Sulfolobus sp. A20: one gene and its partners. The protein of the gene in region 4 binds, or shares a complex with, the protein of the main gene of each other region. Links are inferred from orthologs where the notes say so. Each region holds a gene or a part of one and is shown on either strand. Other genes may lie near its edges. The genes, in order: BFU36_RS02465, rpl7ae, BFU36_RS02405 and rpl18a.

The links.
Region 1: rpl18a (region 4) and BFU36_RS02465 share a complex: the UniProt entries of both Methanocaldococcus jannaschii proteins name them as parts of the 50S ribosomal subunit. The link is inferred for Sulfolobus sp. A20 from one-to-one orthologs.
Region 2: rpl18a (region 4) and rpl7ae share a complex: the UniProt entries of both Methanocaldococcus jannaschii proteins name them as parts of the 50S ribosomal subunit. The link is inferred for Sulfolobus sp. A20 from one-to-one orthologs.
Region 3: rpl18a (region 4) and BFU36_RS02405 share a complex: the UniProt entries of both Methanocaldococcus jannaschii proteins name them as parts of the 50S ribosomal subunit. The link is inferred for Sulfolobus sp. A20 from one-to-one orthologs.

The regions. Positions count from the first base shown.
Region 1 is NZ_CP017006.1:468,920-471,838, reverse strand. The notes cover bases 32-2,874. They hold BFU36_RS02465 (50S ribosomal protein L3), read right to left. Parts: upstream 2,058-2,874; coding sequence 1,005-2,057; downstream 32-1,004. Other genes in these bases: BFU36_RS02460 (putative RNA uridine N3 methyltransferase), read right to left, coding at 2,107-2,853; rpl4p (50S ribosomal protein L4), read right to left, coding at 196-999; BFU36_RS02475 (50S ribosomal protein L23), read right to left, coding at 32-195. Also shown: more of BFU36_RS02475, read right to left, coding at 1-31; ileS (isoleucine--tRNA ligase), read right to left, coding at 2,889-2,919. UniProt on the Methanocaldococcus jannaschii protein: One of the primary rRNA binding proteins, it binds directly near the 3'-end of the 23S rRNA, where it nucleates assembly of the 50S subunit.
Region 2 is NZ_CP017006.1:974,112-977,168, reverse strand. What follows is about bases 77-3,057. They hold rpl7ae (50S ribosomal protein L7Ae), read right to left. Parts: upstream 1,770-3,057; coding sequence 1,383-1,769; downstream 77-1,382. Other genes in these bases: BFU36_RS05395 (glutamate--tRNA ligase), read right to left, coding at 1,834-3,057; lysS (lysine--tRNA ligase), read right to left, coding at 77-953. In the rest of the region: more of lysS, read right to left, coding at 1-76. UniProt on the Methanocaldococcus jannaschii protein: Multifunctional RNA-binding protein that recognizes the K-turn motif in ribosomal RNA, the RNA component of RNase P, box H/ACA, box C/D and box C'/D' sRNAs.
Region 3 is NZ_CP017006.1:455,998-458,873, reverse strand. Bases 37-2,836 are described here. They hold BFU36_RS02405 (50S ribosomal protein L37ae), read right to left. Parts: upstream 1,643-2,836; coding sequence 1,430-1,642; downstream 37-1,429. Other genes in these bases: rrp41 (exosome complex exonuclease Rrp41), read right to left, coding at 2,488-2,836; rrp42 (exosome complex protein Rrp42), read right to left, coding at 1,658-2,485; BFU36_RS02410 (hypothetical protein), read right to left, coding at 928-1,449; BFU36_RS02415 (KEOPS complex Pcc1 subunit), read right to left, coding at 695-937; BFU36_RS02420 (prefoldin subunit beta), read right to left, coding at 312-692. Outside these bases: more of xpf, read right to left, coding at 1-36; more of rrp41, read right to left, coding at 2,837-2,876. UniProt on the Methanocaldococcus jannaschii protein: Binds to the 23S rRNA.
Region 4 is NZ_CP017006.1:744,774-747,661, reverse strand. What follows is about bases 14-2,825. They hold rpl18a (50S ribosomal protein L18Ae), read right to left. Parts: upstream 1,644-2,825; coding sequence 1,383-1,643; downstream 14-1,382. Other genes in these bases: BFU36_RS04070 (DNA-binding protein), read right to left, coding at 2,736-2,825; BFU36_RS04075 (50S ribosomal protein L39e), read right to left, coding at 2,584-2,739; BFU36_RS04080 (50S ribosomal protein L31e), read right to left, coding at 2,313-2,579; BFU36_RS04085 (translation initiation factor IF-6), read right to left, coding at 1,645-2,316; pfdA (prefoldin subunit alpha), read right to left, coding at 934-1,377. In the rest of the region: more of ftsY, read right to left, coding at 1-13; more of BFU36_RS04070, read right to left, coding at 2,826-2,888.

The DNA of each region.
Region 1 (2,919 bases), 280 kb from region 4 along the record:
TAACCTTACGTATGCCTTTTTCTCACCTTGAGGTGTTGTTACTACATTCACCTTTACCACCTTGACACTAAACATCTTCTCCACATATTTCTTCACATCTCTTTTAGTATCATTTCTATCTACAATAAATACTAGCGTATTATATGACTCTATTAATTTTAATGCCTTCTCAGTTGAAAGAGCCATCTTAATCATTTAAATCACCAATCTTCCACCTAATCTATTCTGGAGAATCTGTAAACTAGACTCAGTATAAATTGTAAGCCTACCTGGATGAGCACCCGGAGCTAAGTGGATAACGCTTAAATTTTTAGCATTTGCAACATCAACCCCAGCTAAATTTCTAGCGGCCTTAATGATAGGAGCCTTATAAGCATGAATCACAATTAATGGACCAATTGGTTTCTTGTATTTTCTGCCTCTCATTTTTCCTTTCCCTGATCTTATTTTTATTCTCTCCTTCACTCTCTGTATATCTCCTAAAATTCCTATCTTATTAAATAGCTCTTCAACTTCGCTTGTAGATTTCATATTAACTATATCATCAACTACTATTATAGGCAGCATTAATGATTCATTAAATATGTGACCTCTTTTCCTCACAAATAAAGGTTCTGATGTGGCACTTATTGCACTCACTATGGCTAGTTTCATTTCCTTTTTATTAATCTCCTCAGTAATCTTCTCAAACGGAGAAGGTGGGAAGGTTAATCTACCACCAACCGTATTTGGTGCCAACGCGGCTTCTCCAGAGTTTTTAACTCTAGGAACTCTAGCTAATCCTAAATTTATACCAAAACTTTCAGCAGTAGTCCTCTTTCCAGCCATTGGATCTCTTCCCTTTGGTTGCAAAGATTTCGTAAATGAGGATAAGTATGCGCGTCTTATCAAGTCGCTTCTGACGGGATATGAAAAAATCAATGGTAATTCTATATCTTTTACTTTTTTTCCTTCTAGATCTAAAACAGCTGAATTCTTTTGAACTAGTTCCACGTACATCTACATCACCCTTGTTGACTGTTTAAATTCACGTAAGTTATCTTAGGCACCCCTTCAAAAACATACGAAGGCCTAACTGGGTACCTTAAGAATATTGGCCTCTTCTTACTTCCCAATACTGAACCTTGTATTACTAAAAACGTATTTCTTACTATCCCATATCTAACAAATCCTCCCAACGGGTTTATCTCTTTTGGATCATCAGAAATCTTCAAAATTCTCTTATTGTATTCAGTTCTCCTATGGAATCCTAATTGACCAGGTTGCGGGGTATAACTAGGTGTGCCCAATGAAGGTCCTCTGGTACCAATTTTTCTACTTCCCTTTCTATGCTTATGCCACCTTGGCAATTCTATAACATTATATCTCTTTATGACACCGGCAAACCCTTTACCCTTAGTAACTCCAATTATATCAACTAATTGACCCTCCTTAAATACATCTTTTACATTTATTTCCTTACCTAATATACTTAAAGAATACTCCAGTTGTTTAGCCTTATCCCCTCCTCCAATCTGTATTTCTACTAGATCCGGAGCTTTCTTTCCTAACGACGGAATTTTTCTAGGCTGTGTTGCTACCAAAACTCTAAAGTATAAAATCCTTTCAAGATTGGATTTTATTAACTCAAATCTTTTATTCATATTCTCTTGGAATTTTTTCTTACTCTCCTCATCTTTTTGTAAAATAGAGAAAGATTTAATTCTCCTAAATACCTCTGGTTGAGAGGGAATAGAAGCCCAATACTCAGTTAGTACACTAGGCTCTCCTTTAGGATCCATGACATAAGCTCTAATGGATAAGGGAATAATTGGTGGTGTCTCCACAACGGTAACTGGCATATAAATTTCTTTTCCGTTTGTAGGAGAGTTAGGCCAATCATCAATAAAGTAAATATGAGTCATTCCAACTTTATATCCTATAAAGCCTAATAGTTTAGGTTCATTAAAGTTAACTTGAGGCCAATTCCTAGGTGTAGGAAGCAACTCAGATGCTCTCTTCCTAGGTCTGAGACCAGCCGAACCTCTTCTTGGTGACGATAACTTACGATGACCCATTAATCTTCCCCGCTAATGCTATTTCTCCTATTATTTAAGAATTATAAAGCTAACTTAACATCAGATTTAGTATAGATAAGGAGTACGCTAATGCTTCTTCCGTCCTTATGTCCATAACGCCTTGATTAATTGCAAAATTGTACGAACTATTTATATATTTCTCACCTAGCTTATTAAGAACTCTTCCATGAGGAGGGCCTATTAATAGAGTCAAACCTCTATTATTATAAAGCTCTTTAATTTCATGCATACTTTCTAAGGGATTTTTCCCACTTCTACTGGCTACTATTATATTATCAAATTTAAATATGTCATCGAATTCAATAAATTTCATCCTTATACCATCATAGTATATATTAATATATGGAATAAAATTAAATTTTATTGAATCTAAGACAAGAATTACCTTGGATTTAGTTTTTATCTTTCTATTAAATCCAAAATCACCTTTTCTTCCTAACCTTAATTCTCCTTCGACTAACGTTTTCTTAACATTATGTGAGGGAACGTTCAAAGGGCTTAGAAGACCAACTTTCCTTAGAGTAGATTTGAATGGGATGTATTTTTTAAGATAAGGCGGAGCCAATAAATATTTGGAGACATCGTCTACTATCTCCATCATTTTCTCATTATGTCTAGAATCCTTTACCCAGAATATTTCATTAACTCTAAACGTGCATGTTACTCTGAGAATAAAGGATAGTTTTGATGTGATTTCTAACATTGAATTTTCTATATCAAATAATGACAAAAATAGGATTACATTTAATGGTTTAGCTCTCGGAAAAAGATACATACCATTATTAGATGCTAAGGAGAAAAATGAAAACTTTACTTCTTTTCATCATTATTTACCTTGCTT
Region 2 (3,057 bases), 230 kb from region 4 along the record:
TCTGATAAAGCCTCAAACATGGAAACTCTTCTGAATGGTTTCTCTAAGTCTATTTCATATTTACTATAAGTGATTTTTGTGGTGTTGAGAACTCTTTTAGCGACTGTTCTTATTAAATCTTCAGTTAGATTCATGATATCATTATAGTCAGCGTAAGCCCAATATAGCTCGAGTAAAGTAAACTCCGGATTATGAGTCACATCTATATCTTCATTTCTAAAAACTTTTCCAATTTCAAATACTTTATTAAATCCTCCAATAATATACCTTTTAAGATATAATTCAAGCGCTATTCTTAGGTACCAATCCTCATTTAGATAATTAACATGAGTTCTAAAAGGTCTAGCTAAAGCTCCACCATATACTGGTTGAACCACTGGAGTCTCTACCTCAATGAAGCCCTTAGAATATAAGTATTCCCTAATGCTTCTAATTGCACTATACCTTATCTCCATTGCTCTTCTGGCGTTATCATTATATAGGAAATCGACATAACGATGAGCATATCTGAATTCTGGGGATAGTTTAGACCAGTCCGGCGGTTCTACTAATGCCTTCGACAATAATTTATAATCTTTTACAAGTAGGCTTAACTCTCCTTTCATGGTATAAAACACATCGCCTTTAACTCCTATTATATCCCCTCTATCTATATACTTAAAGAAATCTTCATACTTTTCATTAAGCTCATTTACTCTTAGATATAATTGTAGTTTCTCTCCTTCATCAAAAATATCTACAAAGGAAGCTTTACCGTGTCTCCTTATATTAGCCACTCTTCCAGCGGTAGAGATGTTAAACACGAATGGTTCATGTGACTTTGAATCGTAAGAAAGGGCAAGATTTTTTATATCCTTAATAGTATGTGTAATCTCATATTTAGCTGGATAAGGCTCTATACCCAATTTTCTAAGTTCTTCAATGATTTTTACTCTCCTTTCGTCCCAATTCATCGGCAATAAATTACTTTACGAAAATTAAAGTCTGTCTTCTCTTACAAGATGAATAACCTTATTTGAAGCCATTAACTTTTATTATCACTTTTACATTGAAGATCATCACCAATAACCCTTTTTAAGGAATAAACGGTTAAAAATGATTTTGAGCTAATCGCTTAGTCTAGGATTATGTTAAAAATTATATACCGAAAAGTCAAATAGTTAAAAATTAACGACCATCAAAATGTATGGGCCCGCGGGGACTTGAACCCCGGACCACTGGGTCTCTCCTCTCCAGATATACCTCATCCCTAGGAAAGGTCGGCTGACCCAATGTATAGCACATATCTGGAGCCCAGCACTCTACCTTGCTAAGCTACGGGCCCACGGTTTAATTTAGAACTGGAAAGAAAATAAATTTAATGTATAAAAAAGGCATTAGAATTAACTTGATGTAGCTTTTCCTCTTATTTCGTTTACTCTCTTTATAACTTCATCCAATATTTCTTTAGCCTCGCCTGGCTCAATTATTGCAACAGAAGCAGCAGCTACTTGAAGACCAGCAGCTTCACCAAGTGCTTTCTTGGAGGAGACGTAAACATAAGGAACTTTCTTCTCATCACACAACGCTGGTAAATGTGCTACTATCTCCTCCGGCTGAACATCCTCAGCAATTGCAACTAATTTAGCTTGACCTCTTTCTACAGCTTTTGTAACCTCGTTAGTTCCCTTCTTTATTTTCCCCGAATCTTTAGCCTTTCTTATTAAATCTAGAACCTTATCTGCTAAATCTTGAGGTACTTCAAATTTTACATAAACTGGTTTAGACATAGCGTTCATCCTCCTCTCTTATCTTCGTCCCGCATTTGACTAAGAGTTAACTCAGCTAAAAAGTTTACTCATGCGAAAAAACCGCGTCGATTTCTTCATTATCTATCTTATCAATTCTTACAAACCCAAACCTCATAAATTGTACTATTTCGCCTTCTTTCAATTCTCGTACTATTTTTTCTCCATAACCCTCAATTTTCTCTAGCTTGTCTCCTTCAGCTTTCAGTACTTTTACTTTGACCTTATCATCATATTTAACCCAATGGATTATTCTTGCGTTAACCCTTCTAGCCTCAGATATTTCCTTACTGTGAAATATTAGTTTTTGACCTTCTATTTTAACGTTACATAACTCTAACAATCTTACTACATCTCCACCTCTTACATCGTTCTTCTCCAGTAAGATTTTATCACCAGGATTTACGATTATTTCTCTATACAAATCCTTTGATGGTATTAAGGGAATCTTTGCTGTGATCGTATATGGTAATTCGATGATAAACTCTTCCCAATCATGAACAAACATTAACCTTTTAGCTATTGGATCTAACTTTTTCCTATTTATAGCTGCAATATTATCAAAGCTTATGGTAGCATCATTCATTTTAATTCCTACATCTAAAATAATTTCTTTAACAGTTTCTGGTAATATTCCTCTCCTTCTGAGAGCTGCTAACGTAGGTAGTCTAGGATCGTCTATAGTAGAACCTTTCTCTATAATTCCTCTGATTTTAGACTTACTCATCATAAAACCTTCTAATTTTAATCTGCCGAATTGTAGAACTTTAGGTAATTCCCAACCAAAGTAATTATAAATCCATTTTTGTTTTTCAGTGTTTGTCATATGTTCTTTAGCTCTCAAAACATGAGTAATTCCAAGCTCATGATCATCTATGGCACTAGCAAAATTGTAAGTAGGCCATACAATATATTTACTTCCAACTCTAGGGTGAGGATTCTTCTCAGTATTAATTATCCTAAGCATGACCCAATCTATTTGAGAAGGATCCTCGCTACTTAGATCAGTTTTTATCCTTACTACCGCTTCACCTTCCCTAAACTTACCGCTTAACATACTATCAAACAATTCCAAATTCTTCTCTATGGGGGAGTTACGATGTAAACATTCCGGTTCTTTAATCTTACCTTTACTATCTCTAAATTTTTTAAAATCCTCATTCCTGCAAGTATCAACGTATGCATAACCTTTACTAAGTAAATGCCTAGCATAATTATAGTATATTTCTAATCTATCTGAAGCGTATATTTCCGCGTCCCACTTTATACC
Region 3 (2,876 bases), 290 kb from region 4 along the record:
TGCCTTCCATCTATCAGTTATTTTTCTAATTAAGTTAATATCACCCTCCAGTATCAGTATTGGGACTCTGTAGGAATCTGATAACCTAGAAATCTGATCAAAAAATCTTTTATCAAAAATAGAGTTAATTAAATCAGGCACAGATTTTCTCTCTATAGCAACACCATCTGCCACTACGTAGTCAGCAACTTCAAGTTGGCTAAATATTACTATTAAGCCTAATTCTTTAAGTAACTCTGGTATACCGCTTGCTTTCTCTCTATCATCAACATAAATTCTAATTACCATAGGTCAATATAATTAATCTTTTCCTAGGCTTTTATACCCGATTGCCCTCCTTGTGGATAATATTTAGACAACATCTCGTTGATCTTTGCTTGGAGATCCTCAAGCTGTTTCCTTAATATACTTTCTTGTTTCTGATATGTACGTGATCTTAATTCTAGTAATTCTTTTCTATCATTTAATTCCTTTTCTACGGAAGCCTTATCCGACTTAACCAATAAATTACCAACTATCTTATAAATTGTAGCCTCAGCTGTAAGATTAGCTAACTCGTCTAAGACTCTGTTAATTTCCCTTAGCTCGTTTTCTATCGTAGATTTCTCTAACAGTAATCTATCTAATTGGTTTTTCAATTGTTGAAATTTCGCTAATTGGGTTTGAACTTCTGGGGGTAATTTTTCAGCCAAACTCATTTCACCTCTTCCAATGACTTTAGAATTGTATATAACCAGAGTATATAAGAGTTCATTATAGCTCTTGTCCTTGTTAGTGTAGGCGAGTTAATTATAATTCTAAGAGGATCTCTCTCAATTTTAACATATTTCGTATCTATTTTCTCAATTATTATTGAATTATAAATAATATCTTCAATATTCTTAAATTTCTCTGCATCGTCTGCTTCATCTTTTAACTTAATCTCTACTAGTGCCATAATTCTAAAGAAATTCTTAAGAACTTATTATTATTTTTATCCATAAAAGTGACCTCACAAAGATTACTGTCAACTTGTTTAAAAAATGATAGAATTTTACAATTATTCTTAGACTCTGACAAAATCGGATATCCAAGATCTAGTATAAAATCTTTGACGAAAGCACAAGTATTGTATAAAATACATATGGAGCCTCTCTCTATCTCATTTAACGTTATACCAAAATCGGAAGGAAGAGAAATTCCTCTAATCTTAAATATATACTTGGGTGAGAGCATTACTAAATCGTAAAGTATCATCTTATATGGATTACCTTTTAGTGTACTGATTAATAGTAAATATGGGGAATGAAGGGATAATGCTAATGCAAAAATTTCCTTTAAATCCCTTCTACCTCTATTTATCTTTAGAGAATCGGGTATAACAATTTCTAACGTGTTTAAAAAGTTCCTAACTCTAATATTAGCATCCCGCGAAGATGTTATAATAACGTTAATAGGGCGTATATGCAAGCCCTGCCCACTTTGCTCCACATTTCCTACAATACCAAATGCCAGATGCCAACCTAACAACTTTTCCAGCTGTCTTACAATAAGGACATTGATGATCTTGATACCTTCTCTCCATTATTTCTTTCCATTTCTTTCTTATCGTAGATCCATATCTTGGCCCAAATCTCCCAGCTATACCAGTTACCTTACCCATACTCTTTCACCTTATCTAAATATTTAATTGCTTTTTAAGTTCTTCTATTAACTTAGCTGCTGCTACCCGTGCTATATTCTCGGCTTGATCTATATCTTGTATCAGTAAACTTCCCTTTCCAGATTTCTGTATACCCACTATTTTATAATCAGCTGTATATGAAAATGAAATCTTAGCTTCTATTATCGATTCCTCCTCTAAATCTGGATCAACCACTAAGTATTTATCTACCTTACCTAGTGATACAGAAACCACAGGGTAGTTCATGGGTAATTTTCCTATTTTTTCTGACTTATTAATAGATATTGATCCATTAGACTGCTCTACCTTATACACAGATGTATTATATAGAGCAGCAATTGATGCTAACATACACGCGTCTAATACATTACCATTATAATCTAATACGTAGACGTCTAACCAAACAGTCCATACACTTTTACCTGGCTCAATGACAAGCTTTGTTAAATCGATAGCCTTTGAATCCCTTAAACTTCTATCTATTACCCTAGCCAATTCTATCGCATTTTCATCTGGAGGACCAGGTTCAAAAGTTTCATAAGCTAGTGGTAAGAGTTCCACATTAACTATTAAATTTCCTTGATTTGGAGTATCTTCATATGGCTTACCTAGCTCTAATTTTACACCGGCTAAAACCATCGTATTTCCCAGTTTTACCAAAGCAGACCCATCGGCCTTCTTAGCGTAATCAACAGTAATAGAAATTGGCCTATACTCGTTTAATTTCCTTCCATCTTGTCTAATGCCTTTATCAAATAGGCTTATAATACTTTCTTTCTTTATAATTGGGATTACGTTTTGATTAGAAGGCGTTGCAGACATAATTATACTCCCTCCTCCTTGAATTCTATAAATCTAGATCTTAACGCCTCCTTCTCAAGGTTATATATAACGTTTATACCCTTAATAGCTAGATTCAAGGCTTGTCTAAATTCGTCTGGACTCATATTTCCATTAAGCTGAAATAAAGTAACTTGATTTAATGAAGGCATTATCGCGATAGGCATATCTGCCTCTCCCCACATATCTTCAGGCTCGTTTAAGTCTAATACTATCACTCCATCTGCTTTGCCTACTGCAACACCTGCTATTAGATCTTTCATAGGTATTCCTGCGTCAGCTAAAGCCATAGAAGCAGCCATCAATGACACTAATCTTGATCCTGCATCAGCTTGCAATACTTCTGTGAATACATCTATAACCGTTCTAGGGA
Region 4 (2,888 bases):
TAGTTAAGATAACCAGGTCAAATCCCACATTATTTTCAAAATATTTTGCTTGCTCTAGAGCATCATTTCCGCTTAATGAGTCTAAAATTAAGATTCTTAAATTTGGCTTAGTTATCCTTAGAATCCTTTTTAGTTCATTAACTAGATCTGAATCCGTATGCATTCTCCCGGCAGTATCTATTAAGACTACATCAATACCTCTACTTTTAGCTGCTTGAATTGCATCAAAGGCTACTGACGCGGGATCAGCCCCATATTTTCCCTTAATAATTGGTATTCCCAAATTATTAGCATGAATAGTTAGTTGCTCTTGTGCAGCCGCTCTAAAGGTATCTGATGCTGCTATTATGGTATTAATTCCGCTTTTCTTTAATAAGTATGCAAATTTTGCAATAGTCGTAGTTTTACCTACTCCATTTATTCCAAAGAACACTATGACGTAAGGTTTTTGTGACTTTTTTATTTCACTAACTATGTCTATTGGTTTATTTTTTGTTAGGATTTCTTCTATAGATTTTTTTAGCGACTCTTTTGTAATTTTCTCTATATCATCACTCCTTCTTATCTTTTTTCCTACTAAGTTATTTTTTAAATCATTTAAAATTTTTTCTGTAACCTCAAATGAAACATCACTCTCTAATAGCTGATATCTGAGTTCTTCTATGAGCTCCTCTATGTCACTTTCTTTGATCTCCCTATATCTTAAAAAATCGAAAATACCTAATCCTCTTTTTTCTTCTGGTTGACTAACATTTACTTCATCATTTCTTTTCGAACCCTCTGCTTGCTCCTCTTTCTTTTCCTCGATTTGCGGAACTATCTGTTGTAATTCAGCCTTTTCTGGCTTTTCCTCACTAGTAGCTCTTTCTTTATTTTCCCCCTTAATTTTGTCAGCAAAACTGGAAAAAGCTTTTTTTAATTTGTCAAAACAATTTATTCACCTTGTTGTTTGGCGGCAGCTTGCTGAATCTGATTTAAAATATCTACTATCTGATTATAAGTATCTGCTGCCTTCTGAAGTTCATTATTTAGACTCTGTGCTGCTTTTTCTAATTCATCCTTCTTTTTATCTAAAATCTTTACTGCGTCATCTGGGCTCACTTCCGCATAATAACTTAAACCTAAGTGGATTATTATTTTATCAACAGTTGCTCCATTGACTTTAACTAAGGCATATCCCTTTTTATCGAGAAACATCATCATTTGAGGGTTTCCTCCCTTTTTCATCTCTTCAATAGCCTGCTTAGCTGAATCTACGGAACTTAATGAATCTAATATCTCCAATTGAGTCTTCTGAAGAGAGTCTATATATTTTCTTAAATAATCCGCCTGCGCTATTAAGTCCTCTAACGAAATAGCTCCTTGATTTTGACTCATATTTCTCACACTATAATCTTTTCCAATTTTCCAATCTCTTTTACTCTTTTATCTATAACTTCTTCTTCCTTTAGCTCTCTTATTTCCTCTATTTTTATGTTATATCTTTTAATTTTGTTCTTACTACCAAAATAGGAATAAATATATTCAGTAGCTTGTTTTTCATTTAAAGCTCTAATTACTTTAACAAATTTTCTCCTTTCTGGGTAGTGTGATTCTCCAAATAGCGCGGTTCCCTTAATTAGGTAATATTTTATTTCACTCATCTCATTCACCTAATGCTTTTTGGATTCTTAAAATCTCTGGACCCGTAGTAGAAGATCCTACCAAGGCCCCTTTATCATTTGCTATTAATCCGCTCCTTATAAAAACGCTACCAAAGTTCACGGTACCAATATCTATTTTTACTTTAAATAATTTTTCTAATTCCTTTAATTCTTCTTCGCTCGCGTTAATATGAACTAGTCCCCCCTTGTTAGTTACCACACCGACTGATCCTACGGTAATCATTTGAGCAATTCTCGTCTTCTTTATCTCATCTACTCCTAAAGTCTCCTTTATTACTTTTTCTTCCGCATTTGTAAATTCTGGATAAATAACTGCTCCATTATTATTAGTTAGTATTGTATTTCCTAGCGCTGTGACTCTAGAATTTAGGACCTCTACTCTACAATCCTTTAAATTTTCTTTAAGAATTTTTAATTCGTCAGATGTAGTAGTTTTAGGTAAAAGTATTCCATTATCATTGCCTGTAATATAGATACCTATGATAAAGCTTCGTGAAATTTCTGCCTCAATTATCTCAGTATTTAAAATCTCAGATATGGCATCCTTTACCTCTTTTTCAACACCTTTAGGAACTATTGTATATTTATTATTAGTAAAAATATAAACGCCTATATTGTCTGTCCCAAAAATTGACACTCTTTTTATATTCATTTACTCTTAATAGCGGGTCTAACAAGATATATTTTTTCTCCTATCTTGGTTACAACAATTCTAACTTTGCCTTGAACCTTATCACTTCCATTCCTTGTTACAATCCTAGGTAATAATGGGTCTACTACAACTCTTTCAGCATTAAAGTGTCTTCTGACTATTTCTCTTATCGTGTTAACAGCTCTCCTACTTCTAATGTTTCTTCTTCCCATCTTTACTCTTCTTAGATTTACTACCATTTCAAAATTATCCTTCTCCTTCATTTATTTACACCTTTAACTTATTTCTTCTCCAATTTCTTCTCAGTGGGTTAAATCTAACTTTTCCTCCCGTTTTTAAAACTACCCATATTGGAATGGGTACGTTTGATTTCATTGCCTTACCTAGTCTTATCTTTTTGCCTAATGGTTTGTTTCTACTCATTTCCATCCCCTCTCCTTTATCTGTATCTTGAAGTCACGTTTATTCTGCTCAGAAATTTGTGCTAATATTTGTTTTAGCTCCTCATCCGTTATTGGAACTTTTATTCTCCCAGACTGTGCTAAAGCTATTAGTTGATTCTCTAATGATTC